3 regions of the Yersinia mollaretii ATCC 43969 genome follow, and region 3 is predicted to be linked to each of the others. Evidence: riboswitches for the same ligand, from Rfam matches in the RefSeq annotation. Region 3 holds a riboswitch; each other region holds the start of a gene.

Region 1 (5,478 bases), 1.2 Mb from region 3:
AGAGATTGCACTGCGCCGTTATTGTTCTCTAGCGGCTGAAAATGCCCACATAGGCGACTCTTGGCGACACCAATCGTCGGCACATCCACTAACAGACCAAAATGGCTAGCAACCCCTAAACGGCGTGGATGCGCGATGCCCTGCCCATCCACAAAAACCAGATCAGGCCGTTGCTGGAGCTGCGCCCAAGCGGCTAATAATGCAGGATATTCACGAAAAGAGAGTAAACCGGGGATATACGGCAGTGAAGTTTCTACCCGCGCAATCTGATATTCCACCAGCTCGAGCGAGGGATAGCGCAAAATCGCGATAGCAGCACGGGTCACCTCCCCCTGCTGCTCGAAGCCGACATCAGCGCCAGCAATAAAGCGCACTTGCTCATCAATACAGCCATCTTCGAGGATAACCTCAGATGCCCGCTGTTGCTGCTCTGCCCGTAGCGCTTTGGTATCCATCCTCTGGCGACCTATTCAGATAATTTATTGGTGATAAGGCTGCGATAACGTATGCACCGCCTTAACAAACGCGCCGGCATGTTCTGGCGGGACATCCTGATGAATGCCGTGGCCCAGATTAAAGACATGCCCTTCGCCTTGCCCAAAACTGGCTAAAATGGTGCTGACTTCTTGTTCAATACGCGCAGGGGGAGCATACAGGATGGAAGGGTCCATATTGCCTTGCAGCGCAACTTTGTCACCCACGCGGCGGCGCGCGTCGGCAAGATCGGTGGTCCAATCCAGCCCCAGCGCATCACAACCGGTAGCGGCCATCGCTTCCAACCACTGCCCGCCGCCTTTGGTGAACAAGGTGACTGGGACGCGGCGACCGTCGTTTTCACGGATCAGGCCGTTGACGATTTTATGCATGTAATTCAATGAGAAATCGAGATAATCGCGGCCAGTCAGCACACCGCCCCACGTATCAAAGACCATGACGGACTGCGCGCCCGCCTTGATTTGCGCATTGAGATACAAAATGACGCTATCGGCCAGTTTATCCAGCAACAGATGCAGCGTTTGTGGTTCGGCGTACATCATTTTTTTCAGTTTGGTGAAAGCCTTGCTACTACCGCCCTCGACCATATAGGTTGCCAGCGTCCATGGGCTGCCGGAGAAGCCAATCAGTGGCACTTGCCCTGCCAGCTCACGGCGAATCGTCCGCACCGCATTCATGACGTAACCCAACTCCTGTTCAGGATCGGGGATCGGCAACTTTTCAACATCGGCACGGCAGGTAATCGGCGACTGGAAACGGGGGCCTTCGCCGGTTTCAAAGTAAAGCCCCAGCCCCATTGCATCCGGGATAGTCAGAATGTCTGAAAATAGAATCGCCGCATCCAACGGGTAACGACGCAATGGCTGCATCGTCACTTCACAGGCTAACTCGGCATTTTTGCACAGTGACATAAAATCCCCGGCAATGGCGCGGGTGGCTTTATATTCTGGCAAATAGCGGCCCGCCTGACGCATCATCCATACTGGCGTGACATCGACCGGTTGACGCAATAAAGCCCGCAGATAGCGATCGTTTTTCAATTCATTCATGGTGAAGCTCCCTTAATTACCTAGCGACCATCTTTTATTGGGCTGCATTGTAGCATGTCAGATTCAGCTTTCCTGCTCATGGCGACACAAGACCACCGTATCTTCAATCAGCCTGCGTGCCACGGTGCCCGGCGGCGGCAGTAAGGGTAATTGGTCGTAGCGATACCAACCGGCATTCAGCAGCTCTTTCGGATCGTGCCGCAGTTCACCGCTGTCATACTCCGCCATATACGCCACCATGAGCGAGTGCGGAAAGGGCCAAGGCTGCGAGGTGACATAGCGCAGATTTTTGATGTGGATATTGCTCTCTTCCAACACTTCGCGGGAGACCGCCTGCTCTAAGGTTTCGCCCACTTCGACAAAACCGGCCAACACGGTATTGATGCCGCCGCGATGCCGCACATGTTGTGCCAATAAAATTTCATCACCACGGCGAATAGCGACAATCACGCAAGGGGCGATTTGCGGATAATAGCGCTCGCGGCAGTGGTTACACAGGCAAGCCCATTCGGTGCGGCTGGCATGCATTTGATGACCACAGTATCCACAGAAACGATGGGAGCGATAAAACTCTGCTAGCTGCACACCGCGCCCGGCCAGTTGGAACAAACCACGATCAACATCCAGTAATTGACGCACAGAGCCCATGTCGGTCGGCATTAGCTGACGAATCAACCAAACCGCCTGCCCCTGCCACTCCCCTATCTGTCTGGCGGTTGCGCCCTGTAGCGACCAATTGGCGGCATTGCCTTGCGGCAGCTCCCCTTTCGGTAGCCATAACTTGTTTTCATGGCTGACGATCCACCAGCCACTCTCTTTACCTGTAAGCTGTAGTTCCATATCGTTGTTGCACAACCTCGACTTCACTGGCAATCTAGAAACTGGCTTGTTACTTTTTTGTAACTCATTATTACTTCACGGAGTCGTTCATGCTCAATCGACTGGAAAGCTTGACTCAACGCGTTGGCGGCAGTAATGAATTAATTGATCAATGGCTTCATGCACGTAAAGAACTTTTAGTTTCGTATTGCACCGTGATCGGTATTAAGCCGCGAAAAGAAAAGCATACCCCGCTTAATGAAAAAGCGCTGGAGAACTTTTGTCATAATCTGGTGGATTATCTCTCTTCTGGTCATTTTCACATCTACGACCGAATTATCAAGCAGGTAGAAGGCGAGTCCAGCCCAAGAATGGCGCTGACCACCAAAGTTTACCCCGCGTTGAAAAATAACACCCAAACTATCATGTCATTCCATGATCGCTATACCAACATCGAAATCGATGATGATAGCTGCGCCGAGTTCCAGCAGGCGCTCTCCGATATTGGCGAAGCTCTCGACGCCCGTTTCCAGTTAGAAGACCAGTTAATTAAGTGGGCAGCAGAGTCTTGGCAAGCCGCTCAGCCAGAAAATAAAAAGAGTCAGGCCAATTAACCGAATACCGTAATAGTCAGCGCCATTGTCGCAGGCCATTTGGATTTGGAGCACCGCCCAAATTCAAAGTGGCAGGTAAAACAGCTTACGGCCCGCTATTGCAGTTTTAATACAACCTCATATACTGAGGATTCTTGTCGGAGTGCCTAGCGTCGGCTTTTAACAGCAAACGCAGGCTGAGACCGTTAATTCGGGATCCGCGGAACCTGATCGGGTTAGTACCCGCGAAGGGAACAAGAGTAATTTATCGCTACAGGCCCGGTCTCCCCTTCACAGGTGGCTTCCGGTCACTGGCCAACATCGTTACTCCCGCCAAGCTCCAGACAAGCAATTTTCCCTATACACCACACACTGGTAGGAATTTGCTATGTCTAATAATACAACGTCAGTCACCGCTAAAAGCTCATCACACTCGCGTAAAGCCACTCCTCGCAAACTCATTCCTCGCAAACAACAGCGCGAAGAGGCTCAACAGTTTATTGATACTTTGCAGGGCGTCACTTTCCCCAACTCCCAACGTATTTATCTGCAAGGCTCGCGGTCTGATATTCAAGTGCCGATGCGCGAGATTCAGCTTAGCCCGACCCTGATCAGCGGCAGTAAGGACTCACCTCGCTACGAAGATAATGAAGCCATTCCGGTTTACGACACCTCCGGCCCTTATGGCGACCCCCTCGCTAAACTGGATGTGCATGTGGGGTTGCCCAAACTGCGCGCCAGTTGGATAGCCGATCGTCAGGATACCGAAGCCCTCACCTCCGTCAGTTCAGGCTTTACCCAGCAGCGTTTAGCGGACGAAGGTTTAGATCATCTGCGCTTTGAGCACTTACCCAAGCCGAAAAAAGCCATTGAAGGCAAGTGCGTCACCCAACTGCACTACGCTCGCGCGGGGATTGCCACGCCAGAGATGGAATTTATCGCCATTCGTGAAAACATGGGGCGAGAAAGAATTCGCGGTGAAGTCTTACGCCACCAGCACCCTGGGCAGAATTTCGGCGCTAATTTGCCGGAGAACATCACGGCAGAATTCGTGCGCCAAGAGGTCGCTGCGGGCCGCGCCATCATCCCCGCCAATATTAACCACCCTGAAGCTGAGCCGATGATTATTGGTCGCAATTTCTTGGTCAAAGTGAACGCGAACATCGGTAATTCGGCGGTGACCTCCTCCATCGAAGAGGAGGTGGAAAAACTGGTGTGGTCAACGCGCTGGGGGGCCGACACCGTAATGGACTTATCGACTGGGCGCTATATTCATGAAACCCGTGAATGGATTTTGCGTAACAGTCCAGTGCCAATCGGGACAGTCCCTATTTATCAGGCGCTGGAAAAAGTGAATGGTGTGGCCGAAAACCTGACATGGGAGATGTTCCGCGATACCTTGCTGGAGCAGGCGGAGCAAGGGGTGGATTACTTTACTATCCACGCTGGCGTGTTGCTGCGCTATGTACCAATGACCGCCAAACGTCTGACTGGCATTGTCTCTCGCGGCGGTTCCATCATGGCTAAGTGGTGTCTATCTCATCATCAGGAAAATTTCCTGTATCAGCATTTCCGCGAAATCTGCCAAATTTGCGCTGCTTACGACGTTTCACTCTCACTGGGTGATGGCTTACGCCCCGGTTCTATTCAGGATGCCAATGACGAGGCCCAATTTGCTGAATTACATACACTGGGTGAATTAACCAAAATCGCGTGGGAGTATGACGTTCAGGTGATGATCGAAGGCCCCGGCCACGTGCCGATGCAGATGATCCGCCGCAATATGACCGAAGAGCTGGAGCACTGCCATGAAGCGCCGTTTTACACCTTGGGGCCGCTAACAACCGATATCGCGCCGGGTTACGATCACTTCACCTCAGGCATTGGCGCGGCGATGATCGGCTGGTTTGGTTGCGCCATGCTCTGTTACGTGACACCGAAAGAGCATCTGGGCTTGCCGAATAAAGACGATGTGAAGCAGGGGCTGATCACTTATAAGATTGCTGCTCACGCCGCCGATCTCGCCAAAGGCCACCCCGGCGCGCAGATCCGCGATAACGCCATGTCCAAAGCCCGCTTTGAATTTCGCTGGGAAGATCAGTTCAATCTGGCCCTCGATCCTGAAACCGCGCGCGCCTATCACGATGAAACTCTGCCGCAAGAGTCCGGCAAAGTGGCCCACTTCTGCTCGATGTGTGGGCCGAAATTCTGCTCAATGAAAATCTCGCAAGAAGTGCGCGACTATGCCGCTACGCAAGAACTGGCCGCGGCACAAGAGTTGGCAGCCGCGCAAGAGCTGGGCGCCACACAAAACGAGGCCATCACGGCACAACCCATCCAGATTCAACAAGCGGGCATGGCGCAGATGTCGGCTGAATTCCGCTCTCGTGGCAGCGAGTTGTACCACAGCGCCACTCTCCGGCAGATCGAGGTTAACGATGAACAAGCCTAATGCCCCCTTTGCCGCCACGGAACACCGATTGGGTTTGTACCCGGTGGTGGATTCACTGCTCTGGATCACT
Region 2 (5,478 bases), 2.2 Mb from region 3:
GTTGGGTGTTTGGGGGCCGAGTGATGAAGAGTTGGGATCGCCGCGCAGTGAGCCTTACCCGATGGCCCCTTTACCGCTGTCGTGGAATGAGCAGCGCATCAAAACGGTGCTGAACAGCAACCGCTTTACGGGGAGCGGCTTTACCGATGCCCATTTTAATGTGGTGACCGAGCCGGTAGCGCGTAACAGTCGCCCTTATGATGGCCGCCCGACCTGTTGTGGCAACAATAACTGTATGCCCATTTGCCCTATTGGGGCCATGTACAATGGCATCACCCATGTGGAGAAAGCGGAGCTTGCCGGGGCTATCGTGCGCCCACAAGCGGTGGTCTATAAGCTAGAAGTGAACGACCAGCAGCAGATCACCGCCGCACTGTTTAAGGATGCGCAGGGCAATCAGCACCGGGCTGAGGGTAAGTTCTTTGTGCTGGCCGCCAATGGAATTGAGATACCGAAACTGATGCTGATGTCCACCAGTGAGAAGAACCCGCACGGCGTGGGTAACAGTTCAGATATGGTGGGCCGCAACCTGATGGATCATCCGGGGACAGGGGTCACCTTTATGGCCAGTGAACCTCTTTGGCCGGGGCGTGGGCCGCAGGAGATGACCTCGATGGTCGGCTTCCGTGATGGGGCTTTCCGCGCTGATTTTGCGGCGAAAAAGATTCATTTATCTAACTTATCGCGCACTGACCAAGTGACGATTGAGCTGCTTAAGCAGGGCGATTTGCAACTTGGACCACAGCTTGAAGCCAAAATCCGTGATCGAGCCGCGCGTTTTGTGCAGTTCGACAGCTTCCACGAGATTCTGCCGCACGTAGAAAACCGCATTATTCCCAGTTCGACAGAGAAAGATGCGATCGGCATTCCAAAACCTGAGTTCTACTATGCAATGGACGATTACGTCCGCAAAAGTGCGGTACACACCCAACAGATTTACGCCGAAGCGGCGCGGTTGATGGGCGGCACTGAAATTAAATTCAATAATAATTTTGCCAACAATAACCATATCACCGGTACCACTATCATGGGCGACGACCCGAAAGATTCGGTGGTCGATAGCGATTGCCGCACCCATGACCATAAAAACCTGTTTATCGCCAGCAGCAGTGTGATGCCAACCGTCGGCTCAGTGAACTGTACGCTGACGATCGCGGCACTCTCCCTGCGTATCGCTGAAACATTGAAGACCGAGGTGTGACATGAAAAAAATAACCCTGGGTCACTCAGTAAAACCCCTGCTTATCGCCTTGGGATTCGCCATCAGCGGCTACGCCAGTGCGGACGAGAGCCTGATTGCACGCGGTGAGTACCTGACCAAAGCCGCCGACTGCGTGGCGTGCCATACCACTAAAAATGGTAAACCTTTTGCCGGTGGACTGGCTTTTAAAACGCCCATGGGCACCTTATATTCGCCCAATATCACCGCCGACAAAGAGACGGGGATTGGCAGTTGGAGTGATGAGGAGTTTCTGCGCGCGTTGCATGAGGGGAAAGGCAAAAACGGGGAGAATCTCTATCCCGCATTCCCTTACACCTCCTATACCTTGCTAACCAATGATGACGTTAAAGCGATCAAAGCCTATCTGTTCAGTCTGCCGGCGGTCCATCAGCCAAACCGCGAAAATGAGATGCCTTTCCCCTTCAATCAGCGCTGGGGATTGTGGTTCTGGAATCTGGTGAACTTTGAAGGGCAGCGCTTCCAGCCTGATAGCAGCAAAGATGCGCAATGGAATCAGGGCGCTTACTTTGTTGAGGCATTGGGTCACTGTGGTGAATGCCATACGCCGCGCAACATCACTATGGGAATGAAAGAGAGCAAAGCTTATAGCGGCACTGAAATTGACGGCTGGACGGCATTCAATATTACCTCAGACCCTCACGCCGGGATTGGCGGCTGGAGTCAGGCGCAAATTGTGCAATATCTGCGCACCGGGCATGTCGACGGCAAGGGGCAGGCGGCTGGCCCAATGGCGGAAGTGATTGAAAACAGTACTCGCCACTTGACGGAGGGTGATCTCAATGCGATGGCGGTGTATCTGCGCACATTGAAACCGCTCAATCCTGACGACGAAACCCAAAGCCGCTCGGATTGGGGCCAATCGGCAACCAGCGTCAATACCTTGCGCGGTGTGCCATTCAAGGCGGATAACACGACTGACGGGGCGCGTTTGTATCTGGGGAACTGCGCGACGTGCCACAGCTTTACGGGAGATGGCGTGAAAGACGGCTACTATCCTTCGCTGATGAAGAACTCAGTGGTCGGAGCCAATACCCCCAATAACCTGATCAATGTGATCCTCCATGGGGTGTCGCGCAAAACCAACGATGGCGAGATATTTATGCCCGGTTTTGCCGAGACATTAACTGATGAGCAGGTGGTGAGTTTGAGCAATTATCTGCTTCAGCAGTTTGGGCAACCGACACTGAATATCAAAGTGGATGAGGTCAAAACGCTACGCGGGGAGTAAGGCATCACTCTTTTTTCAGCCAACAGAGGGAGCGAGCTAGGCTCCCTTTTTTATTTTTTATCTGTGCTTTATTTAACTTTTTCATTATGCCAATGCATCAAAACGTAATCGCCGTCACTGCTCTTACCCGTCGCAATCACTACCCAACCCTGTTTTTGATAAAATGTCAGCGCTCGCTGGTTTTTTTCCAGACATTTTAGTGAACCATGTGTGGTAAATAGCGCTTGTGCTGCTTGTAATAATGCCTTGCCCGCCCCGTGATGCTGCGCGGTAGGATCAACAAACAGGTTATGCAGGAAACTCTCCTCCATAAAAATTGAGGCGAAACCCAAATGTCGATCACCATCCATGGCGACCAAAACGGTCTCTCCCATAGTGGAACGATCAAAATCTTCCAAACGAAAATGCTCCCCATCCAGCCAGCTAAAGGCCGCTCGCCGTGATGCCAGATACAGAGTGCGCAGAAAGGGGCGGTCACTCTCTTGATACAGACGAATCTCGATACTCATTCTCCGGTTATCTCTCCAGCACAGGAGGCTATTGTTGTCTTACTTATTGGTTTTGCGAATGCATCATTGATCTTCTATCACTTGCCAATGATAATAACAATTCTGACTCGGGGTGCCCGCCACTAAAAGTGGTTTGGCTGAGATTTTACCCGTATTACCTGATCTGGATTATGCCAGCGTAGGGAAGTCTCGGCACCGCAGGGTTCCGCCTTCTTGACCGCCGGTTAGGAGGAATATGTTCGTTCAACCTGCCGCTTTTTCTGCTGTTGCCACGGTGAAACCCTCGCTATTGGCACTATCGCTTACGGATATGAGTATGGAGACATATTCATGAAGCGCATTAATGCACTCACGATTGCCGGAACTGACCCCAGTGGCGGCGCGGGTATTCAAGCTGACCTGAAAACCTTTTCTGCTCTGCAAGCCTACGGCACCACAGTGATCACTGCGCTGGTGGCGCAAAACACCACTGGCGTGCAGTCGGTCTATCCCATCGAACCCGCTTTTGTCGCCGCTCAACTGGATTCTGTGCTGAGTGATGTACACATTGATAGCGCCAAAATAGGCATGTTGGCGAATGCTGACATTATTGCCGTCGTCGCCGCGCAACTACGCCGTTATCCGATCGCCTTTGTGGTGCTGGATACCGTAATGGTGGCGAAGAGTGGCGATCCGCTACTGGCACCGGAGGCGGTGGCTGCGCTGCGCCAACAACTGTTACCCCAGGTTGATCTGATTACGCCGAATTTGCCGGAAGCGGCGGCGTTACTCAATTGCCCACTCGCCCGCGATGAACAGGAGATGTGTGAGCAGGGGCGGGCGCTGCTGGCGCTAGGCTGTCAGGGGGTACTGATGAAAGGGGGCCACTTGACTGGCGAAAATAGCCCCGACTGGCTGTTGACAGCACAAGGAGAGCAGCGTTTTGTGACCCGCAGAGTCAACACTCGCCATACCCACGGCACTGGTTGCACCTTATCTGCGGCACTGGCCGCATTGCGCCCACGGCACGCGAATTGGGGTGATACCGTAGAAGCGGCCAAAGGCTATCTGCAAAGGGCATTGGAGCAGGCCGATAGCCTCGAAGTGGGGCTGGGGGTGGGGCCGGTGCATCATTTCCACCAATGGTGGTAATCCCCTTCGTCCTTGAAACCACAGGGGTGTTAGCTGCGCTCAATTACCCGAATCACTGACTGGTGTCAGCTTATCGGGATGCTTTCGCTGGCCGCCTACCTGTGGTTCCAATGCCTTTGGGGATGCCCTTCGTGCTTGAAGCCACAGGGGTTACGCCAACAAATGGCGCTGGATCATGGCAAACATCGCGATGGCACGTTGCAGATGATGAGCATCAAAACGGTTAAGCAGATAACTGTCCGCACCTTTACGGGGGCGGATGCACAGTGAGAGTGTTGGCTCGCCGGCTTCATCATTGATCAGATCAAATTGATAGCTGCCAATCTCTTTCTCGTCTTCGCGCCAAGAGATTTGGATTGCGGGCAGGGGATGGCTCGCTGTGGGCTGTCTGACCGCGAAAAAGTACTCGCCAGCCCAGAAACCAGCGTAATCGCCATCGGCTTGCAAAGATTTAGTGCGGAAGATGGCTGCATCAGCTAACTGACGGATCGCGTCTGATGTTATCTGCTGTTGAGCTTGCTGCCACAATGGGGTGCCGTTCTCCAGTTGCCAACAGGCAGCACCCAGATAATCATTCAGTTCGCGCCAATCGGCATCTAACTGCTGTAGCAGATCTTCATCAAGGATATTGCGGTATTGCTGCATGCCACTCGGTTGTTCACCCAGCGTTTCGTAGGTAATTAGCTCCATGGTGCGCGGCTTGCGGCGAAAGCTCATCCACAAAACTGCTTTCGGGATGCGGAATTCAATCGACTGAATACTTAGCCGATAGCGATCGCCTTTATTCACCACAAAACCGTTAGCTGTGCCGCGCTTATTTTGATAGTTGCGCACCACTACCACACTATTTAGTCCCATCCAGCCGGTGACATAGTGTTCGCTGTCTGAGTTGGCGACATCCAAGTCGATCACCATCTGGATGATTTTATCGGTCTCAAGTTTGTCCAGTGGATGGGCATCCCCGGCAGAGTAATACAGCTTCTCGGGTGCTTCGGGTAACTCATAGGTTAACATGGCGTGGCCTTCTCAATCATCATCTGGTTCATAGCTTAACTCAAGCTGTCATACCGATTGTGGTATAACTGGAATTAGGATGAAAATTCGTGCTATGGATCAACTTTTTCTACCGTTGATGGTCATAGACAGGCAAACCAACACGACGCCTGCAAATCAGTTGCACTGGGATCGCGGTTAATACCCCGGCGAATAGATTAATCAGATCATAAGGATTTCGATAATGAAAGGTCATCAAACCCTCCATTGTCTTGTTGCAGCGGCGATACTCAGTGCCAGCTCCTGGGCCTTCGCGCAATCAACCAGTACACCATCACCCCCTAATTCAGTACCGACCCCTTCTCAGGCCGCGC
Region 3 (5,478 bases):
GCCAGCCTGACCCGCCTGATCCCGCAGCCACTGTTCTCGCATATCACGGCTGTGCGCTCACCGACACCCTATGTGATTGATGTGCATCTCAGCAGCCCGGACCACTGGTTGCCGTGGCTGTTGGGCAGTGTTCACGCCATGATTTTGCCGCAGGAGTGGGAAAGCCAGCCCGATTTCCAGCGCCACCCTATCGGCACTGGCCCCTACTCAGTGATCCGAAATCATCGTAGCCAGTTGAAAATACAGGCGTTTGATAACTATTTTGGTTTCCGCGCGTTGATTGATGAGGTGAATATCTGGGTGCTGCCGGAGCTGTCAGAGGAGTTGGTCTACTCCGGCGTGCAGTTACAGGCGGACGACACCAGCAAAAATGAGCTGGAGAGTCGGCTGGAAGAGGGCTGCTACTTTTTGCTGTTTGATCAGCGCTCCCCCCAAACCTGCAACCCCGACATTCGCCGCTGGCTCTGTGAGTTGATCACCCCCGTCGCCCTGCTCAGCCATGCCGACCCCTTTTATCAGCGCTACTGGTCTCCGGCTTACGGTATGTTGCCGCGCTGGCACCATAATCGGCTGACCACACAGGAACCCAAGCCGGAAGGGCTGACTGAGCTGACCCTGACCTTTTACCGCGAGCACTCCGAGTTTGATGCTATCAGCCAAACACTGACCACCTTGCTGGCGGCTCATGGCGTCACACTGACAATACAGGCCGTCGATTATGTCAGTTGGTATCAGGGTGATGCGCGGAGTGACATCTGGCTCGGCAGCGCCAACTTCTACCTGCCGCTGGAGTTCTCCCTGTTTGCCACCCTGTATGAGCTGCCGCTGCTGCAACACTGTCTCGACGATGAGCTGCATCAGGACGTGGAATCATGGCGCAATAATACCCTGCCAATGGCGGACTGGAGCCAGCGCTTGGTCAGCCAAAATCAATTCCACCCGCTGTTCCATCACTGGCTAGAATTATATGGGCAGCACAGTATGCGCGGCGTGCGCATGAACACCCTCGGCTGGTTTGACTTCAAATCGGCTTGGTTTACCCCACCCGAGGCATAAATATCTCTTCACTTTCCCTGCGGCGAATAACGCCAGCAGGGATTTTGATAATAACAGTTTCAATCAATACATTGGACGACACCATCTCCTTAACGATATAATACCAATAGACGCAAAATAAGGAGATAGCGCGGTGACAAATATTGAAATGGAGAAAGAACTATTAGCTAACGGTTTTACGGAAAAAGAAGTTAATCGATTAAAGAAAGTTCTGACCCATAAGCATGTTAATGATGCTGGAGGTGAGACTTTAGAATCACTAATTCTTGATTTAAAAAAAGGTTTTATTCCTAGCTGCATTGTTATTGGAATTATTCCATTATTATATCCACTAATAGTTACCGAACCTATTAGAATAGGGGTAATAGCTTTCTCAGTAGTTGCAATGATTTTATTATTTAGTGTTAATTTAATTAACCCAATTAAATTGTCATATAAGTCATATGTGTTTTTAAAAAAGAAAAACAGAAATGAAGGGGAATAACTCCCCTTATATGTTATTTTAAATAAATAACATCGTCATGTTCGTTAATATCTGAAATGATACGAACTTTATTTCCAGCACCAGCAATTTTCAGTAGTAAAGCACCCTGACTCATTTTTGTATAGTTTCTATAGTAATCACTCGGAATATATTTAAATAATCGCCATATATCAGGTTTTAAACTCAGAGCAGCCACACCATACAGTGATGATGCCATATCTACAGCATGATAAGCCATCGATCCTGCTTTTGGCTCAAATCCCATAAACTTAGCGGTTATTCTGTAACCTTTTTCCATAAACCCTACATAGTTATCTTGACCGAGTAAATGATATACTTTTTCAGCGACTGTACTAGCACCACTAAGCGTTAAATGTACACCAGCCAATTTTCCTATAACAAATCCCGACTTTACTATAAGTCCTGCCCCTGAAAGAGCTTGTAATCCCCCACCGACAACACCAATGGCATTTATGGTATAACCAATTTCATTATTATATTTTTCCATATTAATCGTCATATAGACTTTTGCTCTATCCAGCGAAAGCATAGTGCCTTGCCTTTCTATATTGGCACACTCCTCTTGGATATTATTGATCGCAACACGGCACTCCGAATCGGTTTTTGCATTACGAATAATGTTTAGGTTGCCATCGGACAGTTGTTTTACTTCACTTTCAAATCTCGCTTTAAGGAAGAAATCCTTAATGTGGCGGGAGGAAACAATCTTTGCTGTTTTCATTAAGTCATTGGCTGCCGAGTGAGCCAATGCAAGAAAGTAATTATTATCCCTTTCTCTTCTATTTAAGTAAATGTCCATAAAGCATCATCCATAATTAAATTCACAAAAAAGAGAGAATATCTTATCTTCCAACCGGTATCACTGGGCCGCCTACTCATAGAGGTCTATTTCAGCCTTTACGCGGGTTTATCTCTCTATTTTAAGAATACGCCCCGAGCGTTAATCTGATTTATTAATATCCTATGGGTATTTAATATTGGATAGTTATTGACTGCATTTACTGACTCACAAATATCTTATCGACCAACAATACCCTTTCCCCTATTCAAATTAATCTCTACAATAGCGGCGTCTCAACGGGGTGCTAAATTGCAGAAAACGGCAAGTTAGCTGAGAGCAAACCCGTCGAACCTGATCCGGTTAACCCCGGCGGAGGGATTTGAGAAAAATAACGCCGGATCAGCACCTTGCCGCTGTTATTAACCGCCTCAGATACCTTTGCCACCTTTATTCTTAAGGAGTGCAAAGTGTTTAAACGCATGATTCCCTGTCTGTTTTTACTGTCTGCGGCCGCTGTTGCTGCCGATAAACCCACCCTCACGGTCTACACCTATGATTCCTTTGCTGCCGAATGGGGGCCGGGGCCAGCTATCAAAAAAGCCTTCGAAGCCGAGTGCGATTGCCAGCTTAAATTTGTGGCACTGGAAGATGGTGTTTCACTGCTGAATCGCCTGCGGATGGAGGGGAAAAACAGTCAGGCCGATGTGATTTTAGGCTTAGATAACAATCTGGTGCAGGCGGCGGAGCAAACCGGCCTGTTCGCGCCAAGTCAGGTGGATACCCGCGCACTGACACTGCCTGAGCCGTGGCAGAACAAAACCTTTGTCCCTTACGACTATGGCTACTTTGCTTTTGTGTATGACAAAAACAAACTGAAAAACCCGCCAAAAAGCTTGGAAGAGTTAGTCAGCAGCAAAGCGCCGTGGCGGGTGATTTATCAAGATCCCCGTACCAGCACGCCGGGCCTCGGCTTAATGCTGTGGATGCAAAAAGTGTATGGCGATAAAGCCCCGCAGGCGTGGCAAGCGCTGGCGAAGAAAACCGTCACCGTCACCAAAGGCTGGAGCGAAGCATACGGCCTGTTCCTGAAAGGCGAAGGGGATCTGGTGCTGAGCTACACCACCTCTCCGGCTTACCATCTGATTGAAGAGAAGAAAAGCAACTATGCCGCTGCCGATTTCAGCGAAGGCCACTACCTACAAGTGGAAGTCGCGGGCCAATTGGCCTCTAGCAAACAGCCGGAGCTGGCACAGCGCTTTATGCAATTTATCGTGACCCCCGCTTTCCAAAATCATATTCCCACTGGCAACTGGATGTATCCGGTAATCAAAATGGACCTTCCGGCGGGGTTTGACACCCTCAACGTGCCGCAAAAAGCATTGCAGTTTGATGCCAAAGAGGTAGCCGATAACCGTGGCAAATGGATTCAAGCATGGCAATCCGCCGTCAGCCACTGATCCCGCCATGGTTATGGCCGGGGCTGCTCGCCGCTGCACTGATCGTCGGTGTCGCCTTATTGGCGTTCACCGCCATCTGGCGACATGCGCCTGCGGCAGACTGGCAAAACATTTGGCACGATAGCTATCTGTGGCATGTGATTCGCTTTACCTTCTGGCAGGCGTTTCTCTCGGCGCTGCTGTCGGTGATACCCGCTATTTTTCTGGCGCGCGCCCTGTACCGCCGCCGCTTTCCCGGTCGCCAACTGATGCTACGCTTATGTGCCATGACACTGGTGCTGCCAGTGTTGGTGGCCCTGTTCGGCATCCTGACGGTCTATGGCCGCCAAGGTTGGTTGGCGGGGCTGTTTGGCTGGCTCGGCGTGGATTACCGCTTCTCGCCCTATGGTTTGCAAGGCATTTTGCTGGCGCATATTTTCTTTAATATGCCGCTGGCAACCCGCCTGTTGTTGCAATCACTGGAGGGCATCGCCGTGGAGCAACGCCAGCTCGCCGCACAGTTGGGCATGAGTGGCTGGCAGCATTTTCGTTGGGTCGAGTGGCCCTACCTGCGCCGCCAAATTCTGCCCACTGCCGCACTGATTTTTATACTCTGTTTTGCCAGCTTCGCCACCGTGCTGTCACTGGGCGGAGGGCCACAAGCCACCACCATTGAGCTGGCGATTTATCAAGCGCTGAGCTACGACTATGATCTGGGCCGCGCCGCATTACTGGCGCTGATCCAACTGGGCTGCTGCCTTGGCTTGGTGGTGCTGAGCCAACGGCTAAATTCGGTTCTGGCGGTGGGCAATACCCACGGGCAGCAGTGGCGCAGCCAGCAAGACAGCTTTTGGTCGCGCATCAGCGATACACTGCTAATTGGTGCGGCTTTGTTATTGATGGTTCCCCCGTTGCTCGCCGTTGTCATTGATGGCAGCAATCAAACGATAGTGACCGTGTTGCAGCAACCGGCACTGTGGCAAGCCTTTTTCACCTCATTGACCATCGCCATTGGGGCCGGATTGCTCTGTGTGATCCTGACCATGATGCTGCTGTGGAGCAGCCGTGAGCTGAAACTGCGTCAGCAAATGGCTTACGGGCAGGCGCTGGAAGTGAGCGGCATGGTGATTCTGGCGATGCCGGGTATCGTGCTGGCGACGGGCTTCTTCTTGCTGCTCAATGACACATTGGGCTTGCCGCAATCCCCTTACGCGCTGGTGATCCTGACCAATGCACTGATGGCGGTGCCCTATGCCTTGAAAGTGCTGGATAACCCAATGCGCGATCTGGCGGAGCGCTATACGCCGCTCTGTTTATCACTGGATATTCGCGGCTGGCACCGATTGCGCCATATTGAACTCAGCGCCCTGAAGCGCCCGCTAGCGCAAGCGCTGGCCTTTGCCAGTGTGCTCTCCATCGGCGATTTTGGTGTGGTGGCGCTATTTGGAAATGAGCATTTCCGCACCTTGCCATTTTATCTCTATCAGCAGATAGGCTCTTACCGCAGTAATGATGGCGCAGTGACCGCCTTGCTCCTGCTGTTGCTCTGCTTCCTGCTGTTTACTCTGATTGAACGACTGCCGAGCCGCCATGTTAAAACTTGAGAAAATCACCTATCTCTACGAGCACTTACCGATGCGCTTTGATTTATGCATTCAGCCCGGTGAGCGGGTGGCGATCCTTGGCCCCAGTGGCGCAGG

What was found. A riboswitch is a leader RNA that binds a small molecule or an ion and turns the genes downstream of it on or off. The one in region 3 is predicted to bind thiamine pyrophosphate.
Positions count from the first base shown of each region.
Region 1: another riboswitch for thiamine pyrophosphate. It lies ahead of thiC (phosphomethylpyrimidine synthase ThiC); the one in region 3 lies ahead of thiB (thiamine ABC transporter substrate binding subunit).
Region 2: another riboswitch for thiamine pyrophosphate. It lies ahead of thiD (bifunctional hydroxymethylpyrimidine kinase/phosphomethylpyrimidine kinase); the one in region 3 lies ahead of thiB (thiamine ABC transporter substrate binding subunit).

Region 1 covers NZ_CP054043.1:835,842-841,319, forward strand. The annotation lists gene nfi (deoxyribonuclease V) at 1-455, opposite strand, end outside; gene hemE (uroporphyrinogen decarboxylase) at 480-1,544, opposite strand; gene nudC (NAD(+) diphosphatase) at 1,608-2,384, opposite strand; gene HRD69_RS03655 (Rsd/AlgQ family anti-sigma factor) at 2,474-2,977, shown strand; TPP riboswitch at 3,106-3,227, shown strand; gene thiC (phosphomethylpyrimidine synthase ThiC) at 3,345-5,408, shown strand; gene thiE (thiamine phosphate synthase) at 5,395-5,478, shown strand, end outside.
Region 2 covers NZ_CP054043.1:4,423,685-4,429,162, reverse strand. The annotation lists gene HRD69_RS19685 (GMC family oxidoreductase) at 1-1,201, shown strand, start outside; gene HRD69_RS19680 (cytochrome c) at 1,203-2,471, shown strand; gene HRD69_RS19675 (GNAT family N-acetyltransferase) at 2,540-2,980, opposite strand; TPP riboswitch at 3,079-3,182, shown strand; gene thiD (bifunctional hydroxymethylpyrimidine kinase/phosphomethylpyrimidine kinase) at 3,311-4,111, shown strand; gene HRD69_RS19665 (hypothetical protein) at 4,262-5,125, opposite strand; gene HRD69_RS19660 (inhibitor of vertebrate lysozyme family protein) at 5,349-5,478, shown strand, end outside.
Region 3 covers NZ_CP054043.1:2,012,404-2,017,881, reverse strand. The annotation lists gene sgrR (HTH-type transcriptional regulator SgrR) at 1-1,056, shown strand, start outside; gene HRD69_RS08970 (hypothetical protein) at 1,190-1,540, shown strand; gene HRD69_RS08965 (DUF4225 domain-containing protein) at 1,554-2,360, opposite strand; TPP riboswitch at 2,630-2,738, shown strand; gene thiB (thiamine ABC transporter substrate binding subunit) at 2,810-3,799, shown strand; gene thiP (thiamine/thiamine pyrophosphate ABC transporter permease ThiP) at 3,775-5,382, shown strand; gene thiQ (thiamine ABC transporter ATP-binding protein ThiQ) at 5,369-5,478, shown strand, end outside.